One region of the Tumebacillus sp. BK434 genome, then DNA from elsewhere that is predicted to be linked to it. Evidence: predicted binding sites of a transcription regulator. Region 1 holds the regulator's gene; the other holds the start of a gene.
What was found. Region 1 encodes Rex, which represses fermentation and respiration genes when NADH is low (regulators of the CRP and FNR family bind a similar motif). Its sites were predicted from a motif close to TTGTGAAATATTTCACAA; they were not measured.
Positions count from the first base shown of each region.

Region 2: EV586_RS08725 (cytochrome ubiquinol oxidase subunit I) is a predicted target of Rex. The motif match lies at 4,902-4,919, and genes of this name have one in related genera.

Region 1 is NZ_SLXS01000001.1:718,323-733,429, forward strand. Features, by position in the region: gene EV586_RS02345 (AAA family ATPase) at 1-827, opposite strand, end outside; gene EV586_RS02350 (hypothetical protein) at 824-1,363, opposite strand; gene EV586_RS02355 (hypothetical protein) at 1,501-2,061, opposite strand; gene EV586_RS02360 (DUF4264 family protein) at 2,128-2,304, opposite strand; gene surE (5'/3'-nucleotidase SurE) at 2,328-3,086, opposite strand; gene EV586_RS02370 (hypothetical protein) at 3,197-3,397, shown strand; gene EV586_RS02375 (amidohydrolase) at 3,549-4,847, opposite strand; gene EV586_RS02380 (class II aldolase/adducin family protein) at 4,874-5,554, opposite strand; gene mtnA (S-methyl-5-thioribose-1-phosphate isomerase) at 5,572-6,600, opposite strand; gene mtnP (S-methyl-5'-thioadenosine phosphorylase) at 6,622-7,413, opposite strand; gene ligD (non-homologous end-joining DNA ligase) at 7,503-8,432, opposite strand; gene EV586_RS02400 (ATP-dependent DNA ligase) at 8,429-9,379, opposite strand; gene ku (non-homologous end joining protein Ku) at 9,380-10,276, opposite strand; gene EV586_RS02410 (redox-sensing transcriptional repressor Rex) at 10,365-10,988, opposite strand; gene sigH (RNA polymerase sporulation sigma factor SigH) at 11,056-11,727, opposite strand; gene dinG (ATP-dependent DNA helicase DinG) at 12,003-14,876, opposite strand; gene EV586_RS02425 (S-layer homology domain-containing protein) at 15,017-15,107, opposite strand, start outside.
Region 2 is NZ_SLXS01000003.1:94,372-109,478, reverse strand. Features, by position in the region: gene EV586_RS08745 (hypothetical protein) at 1-729, shown strand, start outside; gene EV586_RS08740 (cyclodeaminase/cyclohydrolase family protein) at 775-1,401, opposite strand; gene EV586_RS08735 (bifunctional 5,10-methylenetetrahydrofolate dehydrogenase/5,10-methenyltetrahydrofolate cyclohydrolase) at 1,388-2,266, opposite strand; gene EV586_RS08730 (cytochrome d ubiquinol oxidase subunit II) at 2,440-3,468, opposite strand; gene EV586_RS08725 (cytochrome ubiquinol oxidase subunit I) at 3,465-4,799, opposite strand; gene EV586_RS08720 (thioredoxin family protein) at 5,003-5,491, shown strand; gene EV586_RS08715 (MauE/DoxX family redox-associated membrane protein) at 5,442-5,912, shown strand; gene EV586_RS08710 (manganese catalase family protein) at 5,934-6,503, opposite strand; gene EV586_RS08705 (spore coat protein CotJB) at 6,519-6,791, opposite strand; gene EV586_RS08700 (spore coat associated protein CotJA) at 6,788-7,015, opposite strand; gene EV586_RS08695 (GNAT family N-acetyltransferase) at 7,149-8,141, shown strand; gene greA (transcription elongation factor GreA) at 8,234-8,707, shown strand; gene EV586_RS08685 (GNAT family N-acetyltransferase) at 8,720-9,154, shown strand; gene EV586_RS21305 (C40 family peptidase) at 9,291-10,187, shown strand; gene plsY (glycerol-3-phosphate 1-O-acyltransferase PlsY) at 10,325-10,906, shown strand; gene EV586_RS08670 (DUF6232 family protein) at 11,053-11,481, shown strand; gene EV586_RS08665 (MFS transporter) at 11,559-12,914, opposite strand; gene EV586_RS08660 (DUF3906 family protein) at 13,062-13,268, shown strand; gene pepF (oligoendopeptidase F) at 13,296-15,104, shown strand.

The sequences.
Region 1 (15,107 bases):
TACGCTTCGGAAGCGACTTTCTCAAGGTCGACAGTGTCGGCCAGCGGGCGGTTCTTGGTCTGGATCTGCAAGATGTGCAAGCGACCGTGCTTGTCCGGCAGATCGACTTTGATCTGACGGTCGAAGCGGCCCGGACGGATCAGCGCCGGGTCGAGCATGTCCAGACGGTTGGTCGCTGCGATCACCAGCACGAGCGGCGAAGACGTGGTCTGCATGCCGTCCATCTCGGTGAGCAGCTGGTTCAAGGTCTGATCATACTCCTGGTGCGACTGGTTGCCGCCGCGCTTGCCGCCGATCACATCGATCTCGTCGATAAAGATGATCGCCGAGTCTTTGCCTTCTTTTTTCGCCTGCGCACGGGCCTTTTGGAACATCTGGCGCACGCGGGAAGCGCCGACGCCGACATACATCTCGACGAACTCCGAACCGGACGCTGCTACAAACACCGAGTCGGTGTACGTCGCAGCCGCTTTCGCCAGCAACGTCTTGCCGGTGCCCGGAGGGCCGGTCAGGATGATGCCTTTCAGCGGGTTGATGCCGAGCTGCTTGATCTTGTCGCGGTGGCGCAGGAAGTCAAGCGCTTCGGTCAACTCGCGCTTCGCCATGTCCTGGCCGCCGATCTGGTCGAACTCGATGCGGTGCGATTTCGCCACTTCATGCGAAACGGCAGCTGTCGCACCGCGGTTGCGGTCCGCGACAAAGGCAAAGGTCAGCAAAATAGCGAACAACAACAAAAACGGAACGGTCAATTGTTGGAAGTTAAACGCGACAAAGGCGATCGTCGCAACTCCCACCCCGATGATCAGCTCTTTGAGGTAGCGTTTCATTGCGACGACACCTCCTTCAGCGTGAATGCTTGTTTTGTCTGATAGGGCACGACTTCATAGAGATACTTGCCGTCTTTTTTCAATTCGACAAAGATATGCGCGTCGTTCATCGAGATCTTCGACTCAACGCCGGCCTGTTTCGCCTGCTTCCCCATGTTTTCGATCATCGCCGGAAACTCCCCTTTGGCGATGCCTGCGTACAAGGTCGGCTGCAGGTCGCGGAAGGTGGTCTCCAACGCTTCCGCACGGTTGTCAGCCAGGCTGATCGTCACGTAGCTGCCCATCGATTCATGCACAATCTTCTCCACATCTTCATAGGCCGCTTGCAGATCGGGCACCTGTTTCATGGTGACCTTGATCGCGCGCTCCTGTCCGTTTACCACCGACTCGACCTTTTGCACCGTGCCGGCCGCCATCAACTGATCTTCGAGGGGACGTACCAGCCCAAAATTGCGGTACAGTTCCCAACCGCCGAACAACAGCGACAGCGTGACACAGGTGATGGCCAAAATCGGGACGATCCGAATTCGAGACATGGTCCATCCCTCCTCAAAGTAATCTATTTGAAGTTAACATAACGTCCAACTCAACTCTGTCATTATAGCACACTCGACTGACTCGCGGGTTTAGGATTCTACAGGAAAAAACACCCCTTCCGATTGGAAGAGGTGTTTTACTTTGGCTCTGTCAGCTGGATTTGCCACAGCACTTCCCCGCTTTTGAAATCGAGGTAGGTATAGCCGGACTCGCCATTGGCGAACTTCCCGTACAGCTCCCAAACGAATTTGCTCGGGGCCGAACTGAACTCCGTCTTGACCTTGGGCAAAACGGGACCGGGTGTCGCATACACCACTTCGACCAGCGGCTGCAGCTTTGTTTCGGCGATCTCCGGGCGGACCAGCGATTTCGACCAGACCGGCTTTTTCGCTGCAGCGATCGCCTTGTCTTTCGCCAGGCCTTGGTTGGCGTATGCCCGGGCGACCACTTTCTCGTCTTGGGTCCAGATGTAGACGGCGCGGCCGAGCTCATCCTTTCCCGAGATGAAGAAGCCGTCCATACCTCCGGTGAAGGGCTCGACATCGATCACCTTTTGCAGGACGGTGGTGTCGAGCGCCTGCTGCACCGACGCTTCGGCCCCTTCGTATTGGGCATACGTGATCTCACGGACAGCAAAAACGGCTCCCCCAATCAGAGCCGTCAGGATGAAAATGGAAAGCCAAATGTACTTCTTCATCCAAAATGGTACTCTCTTTCTCTTGTATTGATCCTCTTGGCGTGATCAGCATCTCTACATCCTATTCTACTGATCGTATTCTTCATACACGGAAATATTGAGGAGACCTTCTTCACCCTTGCTCAGACCAAACACGAAACCGCGTTCTTTTAATGTGTGATTCAAAAAATCGACCACATAATAGAGATCGCTCGGATTGTCAAATTCCGCCGTGCCCAGTGTGACGAGTTTGGTTTCTTCCATTTAGTTTCCTCCTCTTTCGTCCGCTAGTCAAGCGTCCATTTTTTCAGGTCGTTGATCAGGCCAAAATGGGTGAAATCAAAGTGTACCGGTGAAACGGCGATGTAGCCGTCTTTGATCGCTTGGATGTCCGAATCGGGCGCGACGTCCAAATCTTTGAGATCGCCGGCCAGCCAATAGTACGCCTCGCCGCGCGGGCTGTAGTGCTTCTGAAAGTCGTTATGGTAGCGGCGCTCGCCGAGGGTGGAGATCTTCACGCCCTGCACGGCGTCCGGCTTGATCGGCGGGTAGTTGACGTTGAGCACGGTGTCTTTGGGAATGCCGTGCTGGAGCACCTGACCGATCAGTTTAGCCGTAAATTCGGCAGCGCCCGTATAGTCAAAATGTCCGGTTCCGCATTGCGAGACGGCGATCGACGGGATGCCTTGAATCGCCCCTTCGATGGCAGCCGAGACGGTGCCGGAGTACATGACGTCATTTCCTAGGTTGCTCCCTTCGTTAATTCCTGATACCACAATATCAGGCGGCGCATCCTTCATGATTTCGTTGACGCCGATCTTCACGCAGTCGGCCGGCGTGCCGGAGACGGCGTAGGCGTCCACGCCTTCGCAGAGTTTATGGTACTGAACGAACAAAGGTCTATGTAAGGTGATGCCGTGACCGGCGGCGCTGCGCTGGCGGTCGGGGGCAACGACGACCACTTTGCCCACTTTTTTCAATCGTTCGGCGAGGACGCGGATGCCTTCCGCCTGCCAGCCGTCATCGTTGGAGATCAAAATACGCATGATGTTTCCACGCTCCTTTTCGCCCATTGTACCCGAATGGTAAAAACCATTCAACATACTGCCCTTGCCCACGGAGATACTATGGCTACAACACCAGGGGGGTGAACCGGATGACAACTTCCACCTGTAGTACGGTTTCCACCGAGGAAGTCAAGCGTTACGCCGAACAGATGGCGCAAGAGCTTGGGCTGACCGACCTCTTGCACATGGAACTGTGGGCAACTCCGAACCTACGCGACCTGACGATCCCTGAACACCTCTGCAAAATGCGCAACAGCCAGTTGCGCCTGCGCAGCGATAACAAGCGGTAAAGCCGACACCTGTACGTTTCCCGATACAAAAAGTGACTATACATGCAAGAAGATGAAAAAGGGATCAGGCTTTACAAGCCGATCCCTTTTTCTGTGTGATTCGATGCCTGTCGGAAAAGCTTGAGCAGGACATCTTGCGAGACTTACTTGCTTACTCTGCGAACAAACGCTCACAGACGCGCTGCACTTCCGCGTAGATCTGCTGTTCGTCCATAGTCAGGACTTTGCGGTCTTCCACGACGAGTTCGCCGTCCACGAAGACGTGGGTCACGTCGCGGGAACCTGCGGAGTAGACGAGGTGCGCGATCATGTTGTGGCGCGGGTAGAAGTGCGGCTGGTCGATGTCGACGAGCAGCAGGTCGGCCAGTGCGCCTTGCTGCAAGGTGCCGAGCGTGTCTTCGAGGAACAGGGCGCGCGCGCCGTCGGTGGTCGCCATCTCGAGCGCTTTGAATGCGCTGACCGCGATCGCATCCTGGTTGACGCCTTTGTGCAGCATCGCCGCCATGCGCATCTCTTCGAACATATCCAAGTTGTTGTTCGAAGCGGCACCGTCGGTGCCAAGGCCCACGGTCAGGCCTTTTTCCAGCATCTTCAACACCGGCGCGACGCCGGAGCCGAGCTTGAGGTTGGAATCCGGGTTGTGCGCGACACGGACGTCATGCTTCGCCATGATCTCGATGTCTTCGTCCGACAGATGCACGCAATGTGCCGCCAGGGTCGGACGAGTGAACACGCCGAGCTCTTCCATCAGCTTGATCGGCGACATGCCGTGCTGTGCCACACACTCTTCCACTTCGCGCGCCGTTTCGGACAGGTGGATCTGGATCGGCAGGTTCAGCTCTTCCGACGCAGCCACCACGCGCTTGAGGAATTCCGGCGGGCAGGTGTACGGCGCGTGCGGGCCAAAAGTCACGGTGATGCGGTTGTTCGCTTTGCCGTGGTACTCCTTGCTGAACGCGATCGCTTCGGCCAGCTTCTTCTCCCCGTCCGGCGGGAACCCGATGATGCCGCGCGACAAGCAGGCGCGGATGCCCGATGCTTCCGTCGCTTTCGCCACATGTTCCATCGAGAAATACATGTCGGTAAATGTCGTGGTGCCGCCTTTCAGCATCTCGAGGATCGCCAGTTGCGTGCCCCAGTAGATGTCTTCATCGGTCATCTTCGCTTCGATCGGCCAGCAGCGCTCCTCCAGCCAGGTCTGCAGCGGGAGATCGTCCGCATAGCCGCGCAACAGCGTCATCGCCGCATGGCCGTGCGTGTTGATCAGGCCCGGCATCGCCAGCTTGCCTTTCGCGTCGATCACGCGGTCAAACCCTTCTGTCGCGCCTTGGTAAGCGCCCGTGCCGACCTCCGCGATGCGGTTGCCTTCCACGATCAAGTAGCCTTCCGGAATCCAGGAATCTTCCTTAGCAGTCACGATGACTGCGCTGTGAATCAGCGTGCGTCCCATGCCTCATGCCCCTCTCTTTTCACGTACTATTTCTGCCCGTAGCTGTGGCGATACTCGTGGCGCAGGTGCTCGACGTCCTCCAGCGACAGAAGCACCGGGTTGCCGATCATTTTCGCAAAAGCGTGAATCTGCGCGCCTTTTTCCACAATCAGGCAGGTGCGGAACGCTTCGTCGACCGTATGGCCAACGCCGACCACGCCGTGGTTCGCCAGCAGCACCGCCCCTTTTTTGCCCAATGCCTTGACGACATTTTTGCCGAGGTCGGGCGTGCCCGGCAGCGCGTACTTCGAGCAAGTCACAGAGCCGCCGACCACCTGGGCCAGATCTTCGACCACCGGCGGAATGTCTTTGTGCGCGACCGAGAACGCGCTGGCATAGTTGCTGTGCGTATGCATGACGCCAAGCACGTCTTCGCGGGCGCGGTAGACCGCCAGATGCAGCAGGCGCTCCGAGGAGGGCTTGTAGCTGCCTTCGACCACTTCTTCTGTGTTCAGGTCCATCACGCAAAGCATGTCTTCGGTCAGCGTCTCATAATCGACGCCGCTTGGCGTGATCACGACCAGATCGGTGCCCGGCACGCGTGCGGAGACGTTGCCCCAGACGGCGGCGACGAGACCCGAGCGGTACATGTTCAGGGAAGCGCGCAGGACTTCGCCTTTGGTGCGGGCGACGAGTTCGCGGTTCTGTTCCAAAATTTGCTGTGTCATCCCAACTCGCTCCTTCCTTACTTCAGCTGCGCCATGCGCTCCGTGTCGGGGCGCTCCACCGCGCCCTTGTCGGTGATGATCGCCGTGATCAGCTCATGCGGCGTCACGTCAAACGCCGGATGCAAGGCCGGTACGCCCTCCGGTGCCATGCGCTTGCCGCCGATGAAGACCACTTCATCGGACGAACGCTGCTCGATCTCGATGCTCGCGCCGGTCTCCAGCTCATAGTCGACCGTCGACATCGGGGCGGCCACATAGAACGGAATGCCGTGATGCTTCGCCAGCACCGCCAGCGAGTAGGTGCCGATCTTATTCGCCGCGTCGCCGTTTGCCGTGATGCGGTCGGCGCCGACGATGACGAGGTCGACCATGCCCTGCTGCATCAGGTAGCCGGCCATCGAGTCGGTGACCACGGTGACAGGGATGTTGTCGCGGTGCAGTTCGAAGGCGGTCAGCCGCGCCCCTTGCAGGTACGGGCGGGTCTCGTCAGCGTAGACGGTGACGTTTTTGCCCGCATCGTGAGCCGCGCGGATCACGCCGAGCGCCGTGCCGTAGTCGACCGTCGCCAGCGAGCCGGTGTTGCAGTGCGTCAGAATGCGCGCGTTGTCCGGAATGTACGGCAGGCCGTGCTGGCCCATCTGTTTGTTCAGGCGCACGTCCTCTTCGGCAATCAGGTTCGCTTCGCCAATGATCAGCTTGGCGAGGTCGGCCACGTCCAGATCGGCGTTTTCGGAGATCAAAGCGCGCATGCGCTTGATCGCCCAGAACAGGTTGACCGCCGTCGGGCGCGTCTTGGCGAGGCGCTCGCAAACGCCTTCCAGATAGGACAGGTACTCGCCTTTCGACAGCTCCAGTCCCTGTTGAGCCCCGATCGCGATGCCGTAGGCGGCCGTCGCGCCGATCGCCGGCGCGCCGCGCACTTTCATCTTCTCGATCGCTTCGGCGACCAGTTCATATGTATCACACGTTTCCCAGACTTCCTGCTCCGGGAGCAAAGTCTGATCCAGCACTTCTAACGTTCTGCCCGTAAAGCGCAAAGGTTGCATAATTTCTCCTCCTCCGTCTGTTTACAGCGAGCCCAGTTCGGCCAAAGCGTGCGGGCAGGCGCAGGTGCGCTCTCCCTTGTCGCTCTCGATGGCGTGGAAAAACAGCTCGCGGATCTTCTGCACGTTCTCTTTCATCGTGTCGACCACTTCCTGATGCGTCAGCGGATGCGACGAGATGCCCGTGCAATAGTTGGTGACCATCGCCACCGTCGCATAGCACATCTCCGACTCTTTGGCGAGGATCACTTCCGGCACCGACGTCATCCCGACCACATCGCCGCCCCAGGCCGCGTACAGGCGGATCTCCGCCGGGGTCTCGAAGCGCGGTCCTTCGGTGGTCACGTACACGCCGTCTTGCTTGACGGCGATGTTCTGACTTCCCGCCACAGCGGCGAGATGCTGGCGGATGCGGCCGCAGTAAGCGTCAGTCATGTCGATGTGCACGACGCCTTCCGGAGCGCCTTCATAAAAGGTCTGCGGGCGGCTTTTCGTCATGTCGAGGAAATCGTTGACGAGCACGAGGTCGCCCGGCGCCAGCTCTTTTTTCAAGGAGCCGACCGCAGCCGTCGCCAGCACGGTGTGCACGCCGAGCTGTTTCAGCGCGCGGATATTGGCCCGGTAATTGATCTTATGCGGCGCCACGCTGTGCTTGTACCCGTGGCGCGGCATAAACGCCACGCGCTTGCCGGCATACGTGCCGAGCGTGACTTCGGCCGTGCCGTATGGCGTCTCGATCGTATGTCGTTCTGCGTCTTGCAGCATCGCCGGATCGTAGACGCCCGTCCCGCCGATGATTGCATATTCTGCATGCATATATTTTCTGTGCCTCCTAGCATTTCCATCAGTCATTCATGTTCCATTTAATCAGAGGCCTTTCCACTTCGTCAAGGGAGGAAGCCTGATCAAATGCCGGGGTGATTCTTAATAAAGTGAATGATCTCTTTGATTTCAACTCCAGGACGGCTCATCGGTTCAAACAGATCGCCCCGTTCCCCGATCCGTTTTGGCATCGTGCGCAAGGTGAACATGTGCGGCTGCACCCCTTCGCGAACCTCGTCCCACAAGAGCGGCGCCGACACCGCCCCCGACGGCACCGCGCGCGGCGTGTACGGCCCGGAGAGCGTTTTGCTCTTGTGGTGCTGGAGGTAATCAAAATACACTTTGTCGCCGCGGTCTTTTTTCAGCCGCTCGATCGTCACGATATCCGGAGCCTTTTTCACCATATATGTACCGATGAATTGTGTGATGTGTCTTGTGTCTTCAAACGTATAGCCCTTGGCGATCGGCACAAAGACCTGCAGTCCGGTCGCGCCGGACGTTTTCGGGTACGAAGGCAGCCCGAGGTCGTCGAGGACCTCCTTGAGGTGCAAAGCGACTTTGCAGGCTTTGCGAAAACCGTGGCGGTCAACGCCTTTCACCGTCGGGTCGAGGTCGAAGGCGATGTTGGTCGGCTCGTTCAGCTGAACGATCTTCGTGTACGACGGGTGCAGTTCCATCGCCGCTTGATTGGCCAGCCAGATCAAGGTGGCCGTGTTGTTGGCGAGGATATAATGAATGTCGCGCTGCGAGTCGTCCGACCACACAGGATGCGTCTGAATCCACTCTGGCGCGAAGTCAGGGATGTTTTTTTGGTAAAACGACTTCTCGTGAATCCCGTTCGGAAAGCGGATCACCGTCAACAGCCGGTCCTGGTAATGCTTGATCAAAACCGGGCTCATCGCAATCATGTATTGGATGTACTCCGCTTTCGTAATCCCCTGTTCCGGCCACAGCACCTTGTCTAGGTTGGTGACGTTGACAGGGTATTCGGCCAGCAAAGTGTTGGTCGTCATAACACACACTCCTTGGGGTCCAGTTCCCGAAATCGTTGGATCGTTGGCGCGCGCAAGGTCATGTCGGATGTCCACTCCATGAACTGCACCTCCACGACCAGCTGTGGCGGGAAGTAGACCACTTCGTCGTAAGCGGTGGAAGCGGGCAGTTTCGGCTTGACGGCGAAAGGGTGTCCCTGCTTGGACAGCCCGCGGGCAAACGCGGTCAGGGCGGCGATCCCCTCATTGTTCAGGCCGGAGCCGGCCTTGCCGATGTAGATCAGCCTGCCCTCCCGATACAGCCCGAGCAGCAGCGAATTGACGTTGCCGCCGCGCAGCGTTGCTCCGCCGACGACCGCGTTCAGCTTGCGGAAGGATTTGACCTTTTTCCACGTCGGATGGCGCTGGCCGATGTGGTAGCGCCCCGCTTTTTCTTTGATCACGATGCCTTCCATCCCCTGCTCCTGCATCACGCGAAACAGCTGTACGCCCGTCGCGTGGCTGTCGACGAGCTGTACCTGCGCGGAGGGCTGCAGCACCTCGGTCAGCCACTCCTGACGGGTCGTCAGCTGCTCGTCGACCAGCCAGCGGCCGTCGAGGTACAACAGGTCGAACACCATAAAATAGATCGGCAGCTCACGGCTAATAAGCCGGATCTTGTCGCTGCTTTTGGCGAGGTCGCGGCGCAGGATGTTCGAAAAAGACGGCTTGCCTCCCGCGCCGAGTGCCACGATCTCCCCGTCGAGGATCAGCGAGCGCGCCTTGACCTGTGTCTTCAGTTCCTGCAGCTCCGGATACTGGTCGGTGCGCTCGTTTTGGCGGCGGTTGAACAGGGACAGCCCCGTCTCGTCGAGATAGGCCAGCATCCGCACCCCGTCCCATTTGATCTGGGCAAGGTGGTGCGGATCGTCAAACGGCTCGTCGACCATGAGCAGCGCCATCGGATCGAGCGGTTTAGGGGTGATCATTTACTCGGCCGTCTTGCGGCGGCGGCGCTTCGGCTTGCTTTCCGGCGCGGCGTCCCCGCCCCCGTCCACCAGGGTCAGTCCATCCCCGGCCCGCGTTTCGCCGACCGCGACGGGGCGCTCCGCCTCGTCTCCTCGGGTCACGTTCAAGCTGGCTTGCAGCGCTTTCATCAGATCGTGGATCTCATCGCGCTTCGGTTCGGCCGCCAAGGTGATCTCCTCGCCTTCGACCTTCTTCTGAATCACGTCGAGAATCGCCGCCCGATATTCATTGGTGTACTGCTCCGGCACAAATTCGGTGACGAGGCTTCCAATCAGTTGCTTCGCCATGTTCACTTCCCGCTCGTCGAGCTCGACATCGGTCGGCACCGACGGAATCTGGCTCGCCGCGCGCACTTCTTCCGGGTAGAAGATCGTCTCCATCACGATCACATCGCCGAAGGTGCGCAGCACGGCCAACTGTTGCGAGGAGCGGATGATCATTTTCGCAATCGCGATCTTGCCCGTCTCGGCGATCGCCCGGCGCAGCAACGCGTACGCTTTGTTGCCCGTGTCTTGCGGCGCCAAATAATACGATTTGTTGAAATAGATCGGATCGATATCCTGCAGGTCGACAAAACTTTGAATGTCGATCGTTTTTGTGTTTTGCGGCGCAATTTTTTCAAACTCTTCATCCGAAAAGACGATAAATTGTCCGGACTGGTATTCGTACCCTTTGACCACTTCGCCCCATTCGATTTCACGGTCGCAAGTTGGGCAGGTGCGGATGTTTTTCACCGGGGTGTTGCACTCGCTGTGGAGATAGCGAAATTTGACGTCTTTGTCCTCCGTCGCAGCGAACATTTTGACCGGGACATTGACCAGGCCAAACGAGATCGAACCTTTCCACATCGTATGCATTTTCGCCCACTCCTTCTCAGGTTTGGGCTTAGTATGTGTCAGGATATAAAAAACCCCTCATGGTTTCCATGAGAGGTTCGGCTTGCCATTATTCTTGGATGTAATACGCCAGCGCATGCAGTTCGGTTGTCACGTCGGCGCTGCGCAGATGCACATCGGGCGGCACCAGCAGCGAGACGGGCGCGAAATTCAAGATGCCTTTGACCCCGGCCTGCACGAGACGGTCGGCCACCCCTTGCGCGTAAGGCGCCGGGACGGTGATGATGCCGATGCGGATGTCATGCTCCTGCACCGCACGTTCCAACTCGTCGATATGCTGGATGGTCAAGCTTCCGACTTCGGTGCCAATCTTCTCAGGATCGGCGTCGAAGATGCTGACGATCGAAAGCTTTTCTTTCGTATAGCGATTGTAGTTTGACAAGGCGATCCCCAGATGACCCGCTCCGACGAGCGCGACGTTCACATGGCGGTCGAGCTTGAGAATCTGCTTGATCTTTTCCACGAGATAATCGACCTCATAGCCAATCCCTTTGCGGCCGAATTCGCCAAAGTATGCGAGGTCTTTGCGAATCTGTGCCGGGTTCATATCAAGCTTCTGACCGAGTTCATAGGATGAGACGGTGCGAATGTTCAGCTCTTGGAGCAATTGCAGACAACGAAGATACACTGGCAAACGCCTGACAACAGCTTCCGAAATTTTCGGCGTCTTCAGGTAGACCCCTCCCCAGTTGGGATATGTAGCATTTTCACTTCGCTGTTCTGCTGAAAAACTCCTGCGCCTAAGAGGTAAGTTTGGTCAATTTTTTGTTGGAATAAAAGGTGAGCAGTTTGCGTTTGACACGGCACAGCGCATTGTCCACCGCTTTGGTCGTCGTGCCCATCTCGTCGGCGATCTCTTTATAGGTGTTATGATCGACATAGAGCGTCAGCACTTTCAGTTCAAACGGCGACAAGGAACCGGCCAGCTCTTCACGCAGCTCTTTGAGCTGTTCGCGGACGAGAAACACATATTCCGGGTCGCAGATCGCCGGTCCCGGGAGCGTGTCCATCAGCGTTCTGTCCGTGTCCTCTTCATACATCGGACGGTTCAGCGAGAGATAGTAGTTCAGCGGCTGATGCTTCAGCCGCATCGCCGTCTTGATCGCCGTGATCAGCTGGCGGGTGATGCAGATCTCCGCAAAGGCGCGAAACGGGATCTGGCGCTCCGGCTGGAAATCGCGGATCGCCTTGTACAGTCCGATCATGCCTTCCTGGATCAAATCCTCGCTGTCGGCACCGGCGATAAAGTAGGAGCGCGCCTTCATCCGCACGATCCCGTGGAAGCTCTGCAAGATCTCCTCTACCGCATAGACGTCGCCCATCTGCGCCCGCAGCACCTTCTCTTCGAATGAATCGTCAGCATACTCTGCTTGAACGGTTGTTGCCGCGTTACGCTCTTCTGCACTTGCCATTACCATTGCCACCGCGCGATCACCTCAAGTTCATCTGCTTACTGTTCAACTTACCTCGTAAAATCTATTAATTTGTCATAATCTTAACTTCTCTCAATGAAAAACGTCAAATCACGAAAATCACCGATATATCGAATTTAGCTCACGAATTGACGTCGATATTGATCTTTTTCGACATTCCTCCGTTGTTGAAGAAAATTCCGAAAACAGTGTCGAAAAATGGAGAATCAGACAGAAAAGGAAGGATTTATCGCAAATCCTTCCCATGAATCGCCTTAAAGTGGCGATTTTAGCCAATTATAGACCGTTCGCAACACTTCCCGTTCCGTGCCCTGATAGAACCACGGGCCGGGCAATGACTTGATAAAATGCCGCCCGTAGCGCGATTCCACGATGCGGCGGTCGTAGACGACGATCGCGCCACGGTCGCGCTTGGTGCGGATCAGGCGGCCAAAGCCCTGTTTGAAGCGGATGATCGCTTGCGGCACGCTGTAGTCCATAAACGAGTTGCGCCCTTCCCGCTCCAGCTTCTCCGTCCGCGCTTCCACGACCGGCTGGTTCGGCGGCCAGAACGGCAGCCGGGCGATGACGAGCAGCGACAAGGCGTCGCCGGGGATGTCGACCCCTTCCCAGAACGAGTTCGCGCCAAACAGCACAGCCCGCTCCTGGCGCTGGAACTCATGCACGAGGCGGTGGCGCGAGGTGGAGTCGATGTTGTGTGCCAACAGGTTGATGCCGTGTTCGGCGAGCATCGGCTTCACCTTGTGGTACGTTTCGCGCAGCATCCGGTGCGAAGTGAACAGGACGAGCATCCGCCCCTGTGAAGCGCGGGCGAGGTTGGTCAACGACTCGGCAAAAGAAGTGGTAAACACGTCTTCGCTGACCCCTTTGACCGGCAAGGCGTCGGCCGGCACGCAGAGCAGGGACTGCTTCTTGTAGTCGAACGGCGACTCGACCTGCAGTTCCAACAGGCGGTCCATCTCTTTCGACTCCCAGAGGCCTAATTGGCGGATCGTGTATTTGAAGTCCTGATTGATCGTCAGCGTCGCCGAGGCCAAAACGACGCTTTCCTTTTTCGAGAACAGATGGGTGTGCAACAGCGGCGCCACGTCGATCGGTGCAGAGTTGAGGAAGACGACCGGTCGCATCGTGCGGTCTTCCGCTTCCATCCACAGCACCGACGTCTCGCTGCCGACGGAGCGCAGGAACGTGGCCAGCCCTTGCCAGCCGCCATCCAGCTCCTTGACCTGCCCGCTGACGTCGGTGAGGAGGCCTGCATACATCTCATCGCGCATCAGGTCTTCCGAATACTCTTCGACTTTGCCGGCGAGACGGCGGAACGCCTGTACGTCCGCCTGCAGGTTCTCACTGGAAGCGGCGATCGCCGTCCACGCCGCTGCGGCCGCTTCGTCGTCAAACGTCTCGGTGCGCAGGCGCAGCGTATAGCGCCCGCCGTCGGTGCCGGTCGAGTTCTTGATCGTGAACTCCTGGAGCAGACGGAACACCTCTTCGTTCGATTCGCGCAGCTCGCCGACGACCTCCAACATTTTGTCCACCGTCGCGCGCAAGTCGGCATGCACGTCTCCATCGCCGTTTTGCAGCAGGTCGATCTTTTGCAGGAGCTGGTAGAGCAGCCCTTTGTTTTTGTCGCGGTACAGGCGGTTCAGCGCCCCGTACATCTGAAAATAGGTCACTTCGTTGCCGAGGTGTTTCGTCGCTTCGTCTTCCATATGATGCGCCTCGTCGAGCACGAGGTACTGGTAGCCGGGCAGCACGTTGTGATCCGCTTTGACATCGGTCAGCACCAGCGAGTGGTTGGTGATGATCACGTCCGCATTTTGCGCCAAGGCCCGCGCGCGGTGGTAGTAGCAGTTGCGGAACCACGGGCAGGCTTTGTTGATGCAGGAGTCGGACGAGGACGACACTTTGTTCCAAGAGTCTGCTTGCGGGCCGGACAAGGTCAGCTCTTCGCGGTCCCCAGCCCCCGTCTCCAGCAACCAGGTCAGCATGCGCACATGAAACGTCATCTCGTTATGGTCGGTGACGAGGCCCGGATGGTTGACGCCGGTCGCGACTTTGCGCATGCAGAGGTAGTTGCTGCGCCCTTTGAACACGGTGATGTCAAACGGGAACGGCACCACTTCTTTCAATAAAGGAACATCGCGCTCGCGCAGCTGCTCCTGCAGGTTGATCGTGTGCGTGGCGACAACGACGCGCTCCCCCGCCGCCTTGGCGTAGTAGACGGACGGGATCAGGTAGGCGAGCGATTTCCCCGTCCCGGTCCCCGCTTCGACGATCAGGTGCTTGTTATTCTGAAACGCTTCGGAGACGGCGTTTAACATCTGGATCTGCGGCGGACGCTCTTCATAGCCCGGCATCAGGTCGGACATCGGCCCGCCTTTGGCCAGCACTTTCTCCACCGCTTCGACGGTGAACTGCAGCGTTCCGCCCGTTTCGTTTTCCTTGATCGGGATCTCGACCGGGCGATGCATCAGGCGGTCGATCGTCACGCAGCCCTCCGGCTCGTCGATTTTCAAAAGCGATGTGTTCGATTCGGCCAGTCGGCGGAAGAAATGGCGCAACGGCCAGTCGCTGTATTCGGTCAAGCCGTGAATCTGCTGCAAGATCAAAAATGGAAGCTCGCTCGCTTTTTCCAACAGCAGCAAGAACATCGACGCCGTCGCCAGCGCATCGGACAGCGCCCGGTGCGCTTCTTCATGCACCAGCTCATGGCGCTCGGCCAGAGAGCCCAGCGAAAAACTGGACTCGCGCGGCCAGACGATCTGGGCCAGCATCACCGTGTCGATCGCTTCGCCGACATAGCGCAAGTAGCCGCACTCTTCTAACGCTTCATTTAAAAAGCCCAAGTCGAAATTGGCGTTGTGAGCCACGAGAATGCTATCCCCGATAAACTTCAAAAATTCATCTATTACCTCTTCCAGCTCCGGTGCGCCTTGCAGCTCTGCATCGGTCAGGCCGGTCAGTTCGCGGATGTGGGCGGGAAGTTGTTTGCCTGGATTTACAAGTGTTTGGTACTGATCGGTGATTCGGCCACCTTCAATCTTGACCGCACCAATTTCGATGATGTGGTCGCGGGACGGCTCGAGTCCGGTAGTCTCGAAGTCAAACACGACATATGTCTCGGACACGCTTGGCGTCAGCTCCTATTTATCGTCTTCATCTGAAATGACACTGTTCGCCTCTTGTTCGCTGAATTCCTGCCTGCCGCTTGCAACTGACATAAAAAAGAAGAAGCGGCGACCAGCGCCACTTCTTCAGGATTGCCCGATTAATCGAGCAGGAAAACCGGTTTGTTGGAAGGCTTCGTCTTCAGCACCAAAACCGGGTACGCGATCACTTCCGGATGGGCATGGCCTGCT
Region 2 (15,107 bases), on a different contig from region 1:
CCCCATGCCGTGTTGGATGATTTGCTGTTTGAAGGCGATCTCAGGAAATCCTGGCGGGCGACCGGCCTGCTCGCCTGCTTGGATGCGCTGATCATGCTGCTCGTCGTGCTCGGGCTGGTCATCCTCGTGCTGGCCGTCCCGGAAATTCGCGAAGACCCGCTGGAAAACGTCGGCATCCCGAAGGCGATCGTGGCCTTGCTCCTCGTGTTGGCAGTGCCGGTGGTGTTTCTGCTATCCTGGCTCGTCCATGCGGTGTCCCGCTATTGGTTTTCCGGGATGGTGCGCCTCGGGCTGCGAGTGTCTGCGGGCGCCTACTATCCGCGCGACACTGAGGAGCGGCGGGAAAAAGGCCGTCAACTGCAGCTGATCCATCCTTATACGGCCGGCATCAGCTGGATTCCCTCTCAAGCGGTCCAACTGCTGTACTTGGCGACCCTTTTCGGCGGCGTGCTGGTGCAGTCGGTGTCACCCAGCCTGGAACCGCCGCTGCTCTGGACGATTCTGATCTTGATCTTTGCGCTCCTGAACTATGTGGTTCCGTTCGGCAGCCACATCTACATGGTCATCGTGCGCGTGATGGCGATTCAGAAGTTGTACGGGATCTCCGGAGCGCGTGCGTTCTGGGGGCCGTTTCTAATCTATGCGCTGCTCTATGGGGGACTGTTCGTGCTGGTGATGGGCTTTGCAGCTTGGAGCTTCATGACCGACGTGCACACGGTCCTCTACTGACCAAGAGAAAGCCGCCTCTTCCCAAGGAAGAGGCGGCTTTTGTTGTTAAGCCAAACGCTTACGGACGGTGGTGACGATCTGGTCTTTCAGCGGGGTGATGCTGTTCAACAGCGCGTCGCGCTCCGCTGCGTAGGCCGATTTGCGTTCGAGGTCTTTCAGGCCGGGCAGGTTCATGTCGACGGTGAGCAGTGCCGATTGCGCCGCCGATTCCAGCAGCAGGGCGGCGATGCCGAGGTCGGAGATGACGTTTTTGTTCGCCGTCTCTCCAATGGTCGCCGAAATCTGCAGCGCGTCGAGGCAGAGCCGGGCGAGGCGCATCGGCACTTCGGTCGCGTGGATCGACGCTTCCTGCAGCGCCTGCGAGCGGGCCGCTTTTTGCTCATCGGTGTCTTTCGGCAGTTTCAATGCGGCCATGTAGCGGTCAAACGAAGCCATGTCCGCTTCGAGCAGCTGCTCAAACTGGCCGATCGCTGCGGTCATCCGTTCAACTGCTGCCGTCATGTTCGCTTCGACGTCGGCAAACTTGGCACCTTGGGTCAGGTTGCCGACCATCGAGGTCATCGAGGCGCCGAGCGCCGCGACCAGCGCGGCGACCGAACCGCCGCCCGGCGTCGGGGAGTTGGATGCCGCTTGGGTGAGGAAGGAGCGGATGGTTGTATCAAACGTTGCCATTGAGGTTGACCTCCTTGGTGCCCAGGTTCTGCAAGCGCATCGCCTGCATCAGGTTGGCGAACAAGAGGGCGGTGGTGACCGACCCCACGCCGCCCGGCGTCGGGGACATGCCGGCGACCACATCGATCACGTCCGGTGCCACATCGCCGGTGATGCCGCCGTCGTCCGTCTCGTTGATGCCGGCGTCGATGATCAGCAAGTCAGGGTGCACCATGTCTTTCGTGACGAGGTTCTTGCGGCCGACCGCGACAAAGGCGATGTCCGCCTTGCGCAGATGCGCGCCGATGTCCGGGGTGCGGGAGTGGCAGACGGTGACCGTCGCGTTTTCCCGCAAGAGCAGGTGGATCAGCGGCAGCCCGACCGTTTCGCCGCGGCCGACCAGCACGACGTTTTTGCCGGCGAGGGTGTGGCCGTAGTGCTTGAGCAGCAGGATGCACGCTTGCGGCGTAGCCGGGTAGAGGCCCGGCGTGCCGGCGACAGTCGCGAGCAGGTTCTGCGGATGCAGCCCGTCCACGTCTTTGCAGGGTGTGATCGCCGAGGTCGCTTTTTTCGTATCGATGTGCTTGGGCAGGGGCAGCTCCAGCATGATGCCATGTACTGTCGGGTCGTCGTTCAGTTGCCGGATGCTGGTGAGCAGCTCGTCTTCACTCACATCGCTTGGGAAGGAGTGCAGTTCATAGTCGATGCCAAGCTTCTCCGCCGCTTTGCCTTTCGCCTGCGCGTAGTGATAGGAAGCGGGGTCGCCTTCCACCAGCAGCACCGCCATCTTTGGGGTGTGGCCTTGCGCTTTCAAGGTGTTCACAACTTCTGTAACTTCTGCCCGGATGGCGTCTGCCACCGGCTTGCCTTTGAATGCTTGTGCCATCGTCTCGATCCTCCTGAAATAGCGAACGATTTATTATGTGGTACGAAGCAATGTTCGATATTTTCTGTTGTAACCGATTATACACGTCCATTTTCTGCTTGTCGACCCTTCTAAAAACGAAAAACGACCTCAATCTCGTATAGCTTTTCCAAGAGAGGTCGCTTTTCGTCCTGTCAGACGTTTTTGGTCTTGCCTTTGACATAGGTGTCGGAGAAGAGGAACAGCCAGGCGAGGACGCAAAGACCCGGGATCAGCACCAGATAGCCGAGTCCGAGCGTCCAGAACAGATAGGTGGCCATCGTCGGGTTGACGAACGCCTCCTCGATGTTCAGGATCGGATAGAGCAGATACGGCATGTGCGAATACCCGTACGCCGCCACTGCCGCCGCGTATTGCCCGATCACGAGCAGGAAGCTGAGCCCCGGCCATTTGCCGCGCTGCAGGAGCATGTAGGCGTTGACGAACAGGAAGCCGGAGAGCAGCAGAAGCCACGAATAGTCGGTCGACATCGCCAAAAAGTGTTCCGGGCGGTGATTGGCGAGCGGGAGCAGGATGAACGCCCCCGCGCCGAGCGCAGGCAGTCCGGTATTCAAGGCGACCAGGCGGAATTTTTCCCGGGCGACCGTGTTGCCGGCGCGGGCGGCGTAGAAGTGCAGGAACACGGCCGACACGAACAGGACGCTGAGCAGGGCGAACAGCACAAATGTCCACTGCAGCGGGCTTTTCAGCACTTCGCCAAACAAGAGCCGGAGCTTCCCGTCCTGCTCGACGACAAACCCGCCTTCTGAGACGGGGATGATGCTGACCAGCACCAATGGCAGCAACAGCCCCGTCACCGCCTGCAAAAACACGGCGAGCTTGCTGCGCACTTTCGCGTAGTGGAAGTAGGCGAAGAACGTGCCTTTCAAGATCAGCAAGAGCAGGGCGATCGTCCCCGGCAAGAGCAGCACCGTCCCGTACACGTAAGCGCTGCGCGGGAAGAAGCCGACCAGCCCGACGACGAAAGCGATCAGAAAGACGTTGGTCACTTCCCAAAACGGTGAGAGGTACTTTTCGATCACCTCTTCCACCTCGTGCGGCCACTTGCGCAGCCGCGCCCAGAAGAGCAGGAACCCGGCGCCGAACTCCACCGACGCCAAGATGATGTAGGAGAACAGAAACAGCCAGAGCAGCGAGATCGCCAGTTCAGGTGTCGTCATCATCGCGGGAGCCCTCCTCCGCCGTGGATCTTCAGGTAGTGCGGATCTTGCTCAACCGGCCGTTTGCGGAAGAAGCGGATCATCACAAAGGCGGTCGCCAGCGCGATCAGGAGATAAATCAGCACAAAGAGGAAAAAATACTCACGAATCCCGGTCATCGAAGTGACTGCGTCTTCCATCTTCATCACGCCGTAGATGATCCACGGTTTGCGGCCGATCTCCGTGAAGATCCAGCCGCATTCCATCCCGACGATGCCGACCGGACCGAGCAGCACCGCCAGCCGGAGCATCCAGTTGGAGAAGGTATAGCGCCCCCAGAGGAACAGGGCGGAGAGCAGGATGCCGAACACCCCGGCGCCGACCATCACTTGGAACATGTAGTGAATCTCCACCGGCGGCTGCAGCTCTTGCGGGAAAGCGTTCAGCCCCCGCACCTCGGCATCAAAATCGCCGAAAGAAAGGAAGGACAGCAGTTTTGGCAGTTCGACCTTGTAGTGAATCTCCTGCGTTTCCTTGTCGACCAGCCCGCCGACGAGCAGCGGAGCGCCTTTTGTCGTTTCAAAAAGGGCTTCGGCAGCGGCCAGCTTTTCCGGGTTGTAGGCGGCCATGTATTTGGCCGACACGTCGCCGGCGATCGCGGTCAGAATCCCCGTGACGAGGGCGAGGCTCATCGTCAAGGTCAGCGCTTTCTTCATGTAGGAGATGCGCTTTTTGCGGAACAGGATGAAAAAGGCGGTCAGCGCAGCCAAGGCGCAGGCGGTGGTGAAATAGGACGACGAGAGCACATGAAACACTTTGCTCGGTGTTGCCGGGTTCAGAATCGCTGCCAGCGGGTCGATGTCGACCAAGTGGCCGTTCTCGATGCGGAAGCCGGCCGGCGCGTTCATAAAAGCGTTGACGGTGGTGATCAAGGCGGCCGACATCGACGAGCCGATAATCACCGGCAAGGAGAACAGCCAGTGCAGATAGGGGTTCTTGAAGCGTCCCCACGTATACAGATAGATCCCAAGAAAGATCGCTTCGAGGAAAAACGCAAACGCTTCCATCATAAAAGGGAGGGAAATCAATTCGCCGGCCAGCTCCATAAAGGACGGCCACAGCAAGTTCAGTTGAAAACCGATCGTCGTGCCGGTGACAACGCCGACGGCGACGAGGATGACGAAGCCTTTCGACCAGCGTCTGGCGAGCAGGATGTATTCCGGGTCCTGCTTGCGAATCCCGATCAGCTCGGCCAAGGAGATCAAGACCGGGATGCCGACGCCAAGCGTGGCGAAAAAGATGTGAAACCCGAGTGTAGTACCTGTCAAAATGCGGCTGAACAGCAGATCGATCATCAAAGCCACACCCTTTCTCTCTCTATTAGAAGCCCATCTGCCTTTAGCTTACGCCAGCCGCTGGGGGCAAACAACGCCTCTGGAGAGTGCGGAATGAACACTTTGTGAAATGAATCACAAATAGAAACTGCAAGCAGGACGAAGGATCGAGTTCATCGAAGTATATGAGTGTCCTTTTTAAAATAGAGGAGGTTCTTGATCCCATGAGCAAAAAAGATCGCAATCAACAAAAACGCGATTTGAAAGCGTTGCGCCGCGAGCGCGAGTTGAAAAAGAAAAAGCGCATGCCGATCATCTTCGGCGCGGTCGTCGCCGTGATCATCGTGCTGATCGGCGCTGTCGTGCTGTCCAACATGTACGACGAGAACCGTCAGCAGCAGGAATCGCTGTACCAAAATGAGATCGTGACCGGCGAGATGGAGAAAAAGATCGCGAACAAGGAAGACTTCTTCGCCTACTTCTACCAGCCGAGCTGCGAACACTGCAAAGTGGTGTCTCCGATGCTGATGCCGCTGGCCAAAGAGCTGAAGAAGCCCCTGTTCCCGGTCAACATTTACAACAAGAGCGAAGTCTGGAGCAAATACTCCGTCCAAGGCACCCCGACGTTGATCCACTTCCAGGACGGCAAGGAGGTTGGACGAGTTGTCGGCGAACAACCGAAAGCAACCTTCGAAGAATTCCTCAAGAAGTAAGACCGTCAAGTGGGTGATTCTTGCCCTGCAGCTCGTGCTCGCTGCGATCTTCCTCTGGTCGGCGGTGTCGAAGTTCATGGACATCTTCACCTTTGGCGAGATCTTGCGCTCGTACAAGCTGCTGCCCGCTGCGCTGATCAAGCCGCTGGCGATCCTGCTGCCGATCGCCGAGTTTTTCGTAGGCGTTGGCCTCTTGATCCGCCCGGCGGTGAACTATGCCGCCTGGGGCGTGATCGCGCTGTCGCTGGCGTTCATGATCGGACTCATTTTCAACTACGGTGAAGTGCTGCCTTACGGGTGCGGCTGCTTCGGACCGGAGGAAGCGGCGGCGGTCGGCATCTGGGATGTCGGCAAAGACGTGCTGTTTATCGCCGGAGCTGTGCTGTTGCTGGTCTTGAACCGCAAAAAAGCCCTTGCCTAGTCGCAAGGGCTTTTTATGTGATCAGAAGACTTTTTTGCGGTCGCGCTCTTCCTTGAGGATCTCGACCGCTTCGCGGAAGCGCAGCGAATGGATCACTTCGCGTTCGCGGAGGTAGGCGAGCCCGTCTTTGAGATCAGGATCGTCGGTCAGGTCGATCAGCCATTGGTAGGTCGCGCGCGCTTTTTCTTCTGCTGCAATGTCTTCATACAGGTCGGCGATCGGATCGCCTTTGGCCGTGATATGACGCACGGAGAAGGGGACACCGGCCGCATTGACATAGAAGAGAGCGCGGTCATGATCGGCGTAATGGGGATCGAGTCCGGCCTCTTTGATCTGTTCCGGGGTGGCGTCTTTCATCAGTTTATAGACCATCGTGGCGATCATTTCCAGATGGGCGAATTCCTCGGTGCCGATGTCGTTTAAGACACCGATGACTCTGTCCGGCACGGTATAGCGCTGGTTCAGATAGCGCAGCGCCGCGGCGAGCTCGCCGTCTGCGCCGCCGTATTGCTCCAACAGCAGTTTCGCCATGCGCGGGTCGCATTTCGACACGTGGACCGGGTATTGCAGTTTCTTCTCATAAATCCACACGTGGTCGTTCCCTCCCTACACTTGCCACGGCCAGGGTGCCTTTCCCCACTCGAACGGATCTTTGGAGTAGGAGTTGCCAAAACCCTGCAGCGGGCCAAAATTTGCATCGAACTGCTGTTTGAGCTGCTGCTTCTTGTGGGCATACAAGTTATATTGTTCGATCGCCTTCCGATCGGTGGGATGCGTGTCGAGGTACAGGTTGAGTTCTACCAGCACGAAGTCGACCGCCTGCAGATCCAGCAGGAGCTTGTAGTACTCCTCCGGCATCTGATGTTGGTGATGTGTCATCGCTTCTCCACCTTCTTTCCTTCTACGCGCCCGTGATACGGGTCGTAGTACATCGGCCAGAGCGTTCCTTTCATCAGCGCTGTGTAAGGGTCGAATTGCGGGAGATTGGGCGGCTGCACAGGCACATAGAGCTGAGGAGGGGTCTGGTAGGTCTTGGGCGTGATCGGCGGGCAGGGATCAAATGGCGACACATACGGTTCGTATACTTTACGAAGGGTAAACATGCGGACACAACCTCCCGTTGTCGTGTTATCCACACAGTATGCAGGGACAGACGCACAGGACACAGGTCTAGATGAATTTGGGCGGAACTGGTAAAATGATCCTACTTAGCCAGAACAGGTAGAAAGTGAGAGGATGAATTCATTGATCGATGTGACGTTGCGCCCGATGCGTGTGCCTGATGATTACGAGGCGGTGGCCCGCCTGATGCAAACGACTGCCGACGATTTGGCTCAAGGGGACCGGCAGACCCCGAAAGCGGACTTGCCGAAGGTGGATGAACACGGACGGATCTGCGGCTTTTACCGCACGCGCATAGTGGCGGTAGACCTTGCAGACCGAGTGGTCGGCTATGTGGCGTCATGGCGTGCGCCGTGGGCGGTGCCGGGGACGCTGGGCAGCCATCTGGTGGTCGACCCGAATCTGCGCGGCCAAGGGATCGGAACGAAGCTGTGGGAACATCTGGCCGACTGGAGCGAGGGGCTCGCAGCACACGTTTTGTATGCGGAAATTGCAGAGACCGACCGCGCTGCGGTCTCGTTCGCGCAACAGCACGGCTTTGCGGTCGACCGCCATCTGTTCCAGTCGCGGCTGGAGTTGGCGGCCGGTGCGGAAGTGCCTTTTGCCGAGAGCGTGGAGCGGGCTCTCACAGGCGGTATCCGCTTCGTGACGGGTGCGGCCGTCTGGGAAACGGTGTCCCAAGCGGCCTTGTACGAGCTGTTTGCTTTGACCTGCCGCGACAACCCGGCGATGCTGACCCCGCCGACGTTCGACGAGTGGCAGGAAGCGGTGCGGGCTTGTCCGCCGCAGTATCTGTTCCTCGCGCTGGACGGCGGCCGTCCGGTCGGGCTGACGCAGCAGCTGCCGTTGGAAGATGGCGGGCTGTATAACGAATACACGGGCGTCGACCCGGCGTATCGCGGCCGGGGGATCGCTCTGGCGCTGAAAGTGCTCTTGCTGGCGGAGGCGAAGCGGGGCGGAGTGACCTATCTGCTCACCGACAACGACGCAGAGAACCATCCGATGCTCGCCGTCAACCGCAAGCTCGGCTATGCAGCTGCGCCCGGAACGTACCGGATGATCAAGCTGCTGCGCCAAGAAGTGGAGAATGAAACAATGTTTGTCTAGCGGCTTCTTGCAAGATATAATGGAGTACGTGTATTAGGAATCGTCTCCTGTAACACTCTATTGGGAGTAACAATTTCCAGAGGAGGAACGAAATGAGCGACAAAGAGGTATTTCTGACCCGCGAAGGGCTCATGAAATTAGAGGAAGAACTGGATTTTCTGAAAAGCAGCAAGCGCAAAGAAGTTGCGGAACGGATCAAGATCGCAGTTTCTTATGGTGACTTGAGTGAAAACGCAGAATATGATGCAGCTAAAGATGAGCAGGCGTTCGTCGAATCGCGCATCGTGCAGCTGGAGAAAATGATGCGCAACGTGCGGATCATCGAGCCGGGTGGCGATGACAAGTCGATGGTTGCGATCGGTTCGACTGTCAAGCTGAAAGAATTGCCGGACGGCGATTTTGAAACCTATACGATTGTTGGTTCCACCGAATCTGATCCGTTTGACGGCAAGATTTCCAACGAATCTCCGATCGGGTCGGCGGTGATCGGGCGCACTGTCGGCGACAAGATCACGGTCAACACGCCGGGCGGCCAGATCGAATTCGAAGTTGTCGAGATCGTTTAGGGGCGCTCAGGTTTGATTCGAGGAGCCACCGCCGAGGACAGAGCGGCTATCCAGCGACTGTATGAACACCTGTGCCCGGAGGAACCGGTTCGCGTGATCGCGTCCCGCATCGAAGCGATTTCTGAAGACCCGCACCATTTTCTCCTCGTGCATGAGACGGACGGTATGGTGGATGGCAGCGTGTTTGTCAACTTTTGCCCGGACCCGATGTTTGGCACGCTTCCGTACGCCGTGGTGGAGAATCTGATCGTCGACCCGGAGCAGCGGGGGAACGGCATCGGCCGACGCCTGATGGCAGAGGTCGACAACCTGGCGCGTGAGCAGCGGGCGACGAAGATCATGCTGAACAGCCGGAAGCATCGTCAGGATGCACACCTGTTTTTTGTGAAGCAAGGGTATGACGGCGACGTTTCCTGCGCGTTTAAGAAGAGTATGGTCACCAAGTAACGGACGGCTTGGCTGCAGGTGCAGCCAGGCCGTTTTTTTGTGATTCGCAAATTTGCAGGCTAGTCCGCCCGCAGAGGCTGAATATCTTGTTACGAATGCTCTGGTAGTTCCATTTTAGGTTTCGGGGAGGTCGAGAATGGAGAATTGGAAAAAAGGTCTGGTCATCGGTCTCTTCTCGTCCATGCTGCTTGAGCAGCACGCCGTCGCGGCCAGCGTCGGGCTGAAGCGCGCAGATGCCACGGTGCAGCACAGGACCGGGCTGGCGATGCCGTTGCTGGCTCTGCAAGAGGTCCCGCCGTATCCGGCGGCGACGGCAAAGATTGAAGAGCTTTGGCAAGAGCGGGCGGCCCTGGCGTGGCAGCCGTTTGTGCCCGCTCCGGAGGCGGACGTGTCAGAAGGGATTGCCAGCCGGTTGGTGCTGGCCGAGCTGGATGTTCACGAGATCGGGGAGCAGGAGGAAGCTGAGGAAGCGGTGCTCGCCGACGCGCAGCTGCCGAAGCTGGCGAGCCGCAGCGGGGTGAAGTTGCCGCCTTTGGTGCCGCCGAACATGCAGGAAGCGGTCGCGGAGCGGCCAGCGCCTGCGCAGGAGGTGCAGCCGCAAGCTCCGCAGGGCAGTCAGCCGGTGAGCAGTCCGGCGCCGACGCTGCAGCCCGGTTCGGGAGCGGTCGCGCCGCAGGGCGGCAAGGCGGTGGCAGTGGCGATGCAGTACCAGGGCGTGCCGTATCGATACGGGGGCACGACGCCTGGTGGATTTGATTGTTCCGGCTTTATCCAATTCGTTTATCAGCAGTTGGGCGTCGAGCTGCCCCGTACAACGTATGCGCAGCTGGGCGCGGGGGTGCAGGTCTCGCAGGCGAATTTGCAGCCGGGCGACCTGATTTTCTTCTCCTGCGGCGGTGTGGCGACGTCGCATGCGGGAATTTACATCGGCAACGGGCAGTTCATCCATGCGGATGCGGACCGCGGGATCATGGTGGCAGCGCTCGACAATCCGTACTGGTCGGGCGTATACCAGACGGCGGTGCGCATCTGATCGAATATGAGGCATCTGTTGAGGAAGCCAGCGACTTGACCGGCCGGATGAGTTCCCGGCCGGTTTTGTGCTACAATAAGCGGTAAGAGTTCCAAAAATGGACATGCCTTGATGAGATGAAGGAGGCACACGTTTTCATGACAGTGTTATGGTTACTGATCATCAGCTATCTTCTCGGTTCGATCCCAACCGCCTTGATCGTCGGCAAGCTGGGCTACGGCGTCGACATCCGCACCGTAGGCAGCGGCAATCTGGGCGGCACGAACACCTTCCGGTCGCTCGGCTTCACGGCAGGGCTGATCGTGACGGTGATCGACGTGTTGAAAGGGACGGCCGCTGCGGCGTTGCCGTATACGATGAACGTCGATCTGCACCCGATGATCGCAGGTCTTCCCGCCGTGGTCGGGCACTGCTTCCCGATCTTTGCCGGCTTCCGCGGCGGCAAAGCGGTGGCGACGTCGGCAGGCGTCCTGCTGCTGGTCAGCCCGCTGTGCTTCGCTGTGGCGGCGGTCGGCTTCTTTGGAAGCTTGTATCTGTCCAAGTACGTCTCGCTGGCCTCGATCCTGGCCGTGATCTTCGCCCATACTTATGCGATCTTCTACGGTGACAAGATCCTCTCCATCGTCACCTTCGCCCTCGTCGTCTTCATCCTCTGGATGCACCGCGCCAACATTGAGCGGATTGTGAACGGCTCCGAGCGAAAGATCTCGTGGATGTAGTGAGAATCCCAACCTCAGTCCTTGTGTAGGATTGAGGTTTTTAAGTTCTTGCTTTCTAACTCCCGGACTCTTGGAGTTTCCTGCGGGGTGAAGGTTGGCATTTTTTCGTGCCTGTCCCAGTATGTATCAGGGAGGGGGGAGCGAGGATGGAACAAATCTATTTTGAAGACAAGATCGGCGAAACGGATGTCTTGCTTTCAGATAAACGCTTCAAGATTGGCACGAAAACGTTCGTTGCCGAGCAAGTGACCACTGTGGACTTGAAGAAACAGGTCACGCGGAAGAACGTGCTGTTTTATTATCTCCTGGTATTTCTGGGATCGTTTCTTGCCATGCGGGAGAGTCTGTTCACCTATGCAATCCCTGAATCTCTGCGCATCACCGGCTTTGTGATCGCGACCGTGTGCATCCTCGCCATCTGGCTGCTCGGACGCAAGCAGATCGACTATACGGTGCGCGTTGGCAGCTCCTCAGGCGTTGTCGATGTGTACATGACCCGGAATGCAAGAAGTGCTATGCAATTGCTTGAAGAGATGAATCTGGTGGTGTCCAATCGCGAACAGGAGCAGGGCTAGTAAGCCCTGCTTTTTTAATGCCGAAAAAAGAACGAGCAGGGTTCGAAACCCTGCCCACACCGTGATTCTGTTCATGTTCAGACCAATTCCTTCGAACCGTCCGGCACCTTGCGCATCAGCCACATGCCGATCAGGACGAACAGAAGCAGGGAGAGGATCGCGATACGGGAGCCGAGGTCGCCGTAGTCGCGGAGCAGGTAGGTGATCACGCCCCAGACCATCGGACCGACGATCGCCGAGACTTTGCCGGAGAGCGAGAAGAGGCCGAAGAACTCGCCGCGCTTCTCGACCGGGGAGAGCTCGACGATCAAGGTGCGCGTCGAGACCCACGTTGAACCCATGCCGATCCCGATCAGGATGCCGGTCACCCAGAACAGCGGCATCGTGTTCGCCACCGAGGCGATGATCAGCGCCACCACCCACAGCCAGAGCACGACGTAGATCGAGCGCTTCGAGCCGATCTTGTCGGTCACAAAGCCCATGATGAACGACCCGACCACCGCAAACGCCGTCGCGACCAGCAAAAACAGGGTCAACTGCGATGCCGACAAGCCCATCACGCCTTGCGCATAGACCGACATGAAGGCGATCACCGTGTTGATCGCATCGGTGAAGAAGAAGTAGGCGATCAAAAAGCGGAACAGCCCTTTGTACTCTCGCGCCGACTTGAACGTCCGCCAGACGCGGCTGTAGCCTTCCTTGATAATTGAACCCTGAAACGCCTGCCCGTCCACCGCAGCAGTGCGGCGGTCTTTGACGAGGAAGAACAAGGGCAGCGAGAACACGAGGAACATCAAGGCGGTCGGCACAAAGGCGTTCAGGTTCACGCCGCCTTCCATCCCCGGTTCGACCGGCGCCAGATAGAGCAGCGTTGACACCCAGTCCGGCACGCCGCCGGTGACGAACGGGGTGATCGCGAGCAGCCCGATGATCGTCCCGACATAGCCAAGCGCCACGCCAAAGCCGGAGATGCGCCCCATCTCCGCCCGGGAGCCGAGGTCGGTGATCTGCGCGTTGTAGAAGATCAGCGAAGCGTTATACGCGAAGTTCGCGAGGATAAAAAGTCCCAATCCTACATATAAGATGGAAGGATGAGTGCCAAGCATCTGCCCGACTACTCCGATGGCACCTGTGGCCAGAATGGACAGCAAGGTAAAGGTGATCAGATAGGGACGCTTTTTTTGCCGCACATCGATCAGCACGCCGAACAAAGGCGAGAGCAGCGCGATGAAGATCATCGAGATCGACACCGCCGCCGAGAACATGATGTCTTCCTGGCCCAGCGTTTCGGTTACAAACAGCGGGAAATAGCGGGAGACGATGTTCATCGAGAAGATCGTGTTGGCGAGGTCGTACATGGCCCAAGCCAGAATCGGCAAGGAGAAAAACAGACCGGCGTTGCGGGCGGTGCCGCGTTGAATCTGCGGTTCCATGCGAATCCTCCTTTAGCGGGGATGAGAATGAATTTTTTAAATCTTGGTACTTGTTCAAGGATGTACGCAATAAAACCTGCCCCCAGAACTAGAATTTTACAGAAAAATAAAGAATCAGGTATAATTGCAGATAAAGGGGGAGTCTGGATGTTCTTGTACCGTCTCGAAGCCAAAGGGAAAGGATTCCCTGATTCACAAGTGATTGTATTCGCCGAAGATGAGGAGAAAGCGTTTGCCGCGGGAGAAGCTCTGCTCGAGAAGAACGCCTTGGGCCTGATCACGATCGACGAGTTTGCCATCATGGAGAAAAAGCGGCCGGAAAAAGGCTCCGGCTATGTGGTGGAAGCGAACTGATTACATAACCAAAGGGGGAACCATACCTTGTCGACCAACAAACTGTTGACCCGCGATCAAGTTGCGGAACATGAAAAATGGAACCTGGAAGCGATGTACGCGACCAACGATGCGTGGGAAGCTGATTTCAAAAAAGTGCAGGAACTGCTGCCGGAAGTGGCGAATTTCCGCGGCCGTCTGGGCGAAGGGGCATCCACCTTGCTCGAATGGATGCGCTTGAATGAAAAGATCGGACTGACCTTCGACAACGTCTTCGTCTATGCGCACATGCGCTACCATCAAAACACCGGCGACTCCTTCTACCAAGGGCTCTCCGATCGCGCGTCGATGCTGGCCGCCGAAGTGTCGAGCGAGCTGTCTTTCGTCAACCCGGAGCTGCTCGGCTTGCCGGACGGCACCCTTGAGCGCTTCATGGAAGAAAACGAAGACCTGCGCCTGTACAAGATGGTCTTCACTCGCCTGCTTCGCGAAAAAGAGCACGTGCTGACTCCGGAAGTGGAAGAAGTGCTGGCCAAAGTCGCCGAGATCGCCGAAGCGCCGGGCTCGATCTTCTCGATGTTCTCCAACGCGGACCTGAAAATGCCGTCCGTGCAGGACTCGGAAGGCAATGAGCATGAAGTCAACGAAGGCCGCTACCGCAATCTGCTCGAATCGAAAGACCGCGTGCTGCGCGAGCGTGCGTTCAAGTCGCTGTTTGGCGCATACGGCCAGTTCCGCAACATGCTCGGCGCGACTTACAACAACAATGTCAAGAAAAACGTCTTCTACGCGAAGACGCGCCATTATAACACCACACTGGAAGCGGCGTTGTCGGGCGACAACGTGTCGGTGGACGTGTACAACAACTTGATCCAAGCCAACCACGACAACCTGCCGCACCTGCACCGCTACCTCGAACTGCGCAAGAAGGTGCTCGGCCTCGACGAGCTCCACTACTACGACTTCTTCGTGCCGATGGTCGAGTCGGTCGACATGACGATCCCGTGGGAACAAGGCAAGGCGATGTCCCTCGACGCGCTGCAGCCGCTGGGCGAAGAGTATGTCACCACCGTCCAGCGCGCATTTGATGAGCGCTGGGTCGACGTCTTCCCGAACGTTGGCAAGCGCACCGGCGCTTACTCCTGGGGCACCTACACGTCCGATCCGTATCTGTTCCTGAACTACACCGATACGCTCGATGACGTGTTCACCACCGTGCACGAACTGGGCCACTCCCTGCACTCCTACTACACGATGAAGTCTCAGCCGTTCGTCTACGGCAACTACACGATCTTCGTCGCCGAAGTCGCTTCGACGTTGAACGAGAACCTGCTGCTCTCCAAGATGCTGCGCGAGGAGACCGACAAGAAGAAGCGCATGTACCTGCTGACGCATTCGCTCGACCAATACCGTTCGACGATGTTCCGTCAAACGATGTTCGCCGAGTTCGAGAAGATCGTGCACGGCCTCGTCGAAGAAGGGCAGCCGCTCAACGCCGACCTGCTGTCGCAAATCTACCTCGACCTGAACATCAAGTACTACGGTCCGGTCTTGAAGGTTGACGACGAGTTGAAAAACGAATGGGCGCGCATCCCGCACTTCTACGATGCGTTCTACGTCTACAAGTACGCGACCGGCTTCGCAGCCGCAGCCGCACTGGCTCGTCAGATCCAAGAGGAAGGCGCTCCGGCGGTGGAACGCTATCTGAACTTCCTCACGAAAGGCTCGTCGGAAGATCCGCTCGACCTGCTCAAAGGCGCAGGCGTCGACATGTCCTCCCCGCAGCCGATCCACGACTCGTTCAAAGTGTTTGTCGAGCGTCTGGACGAACTGGAAAAGCTGATCAACGAACAATAAGCC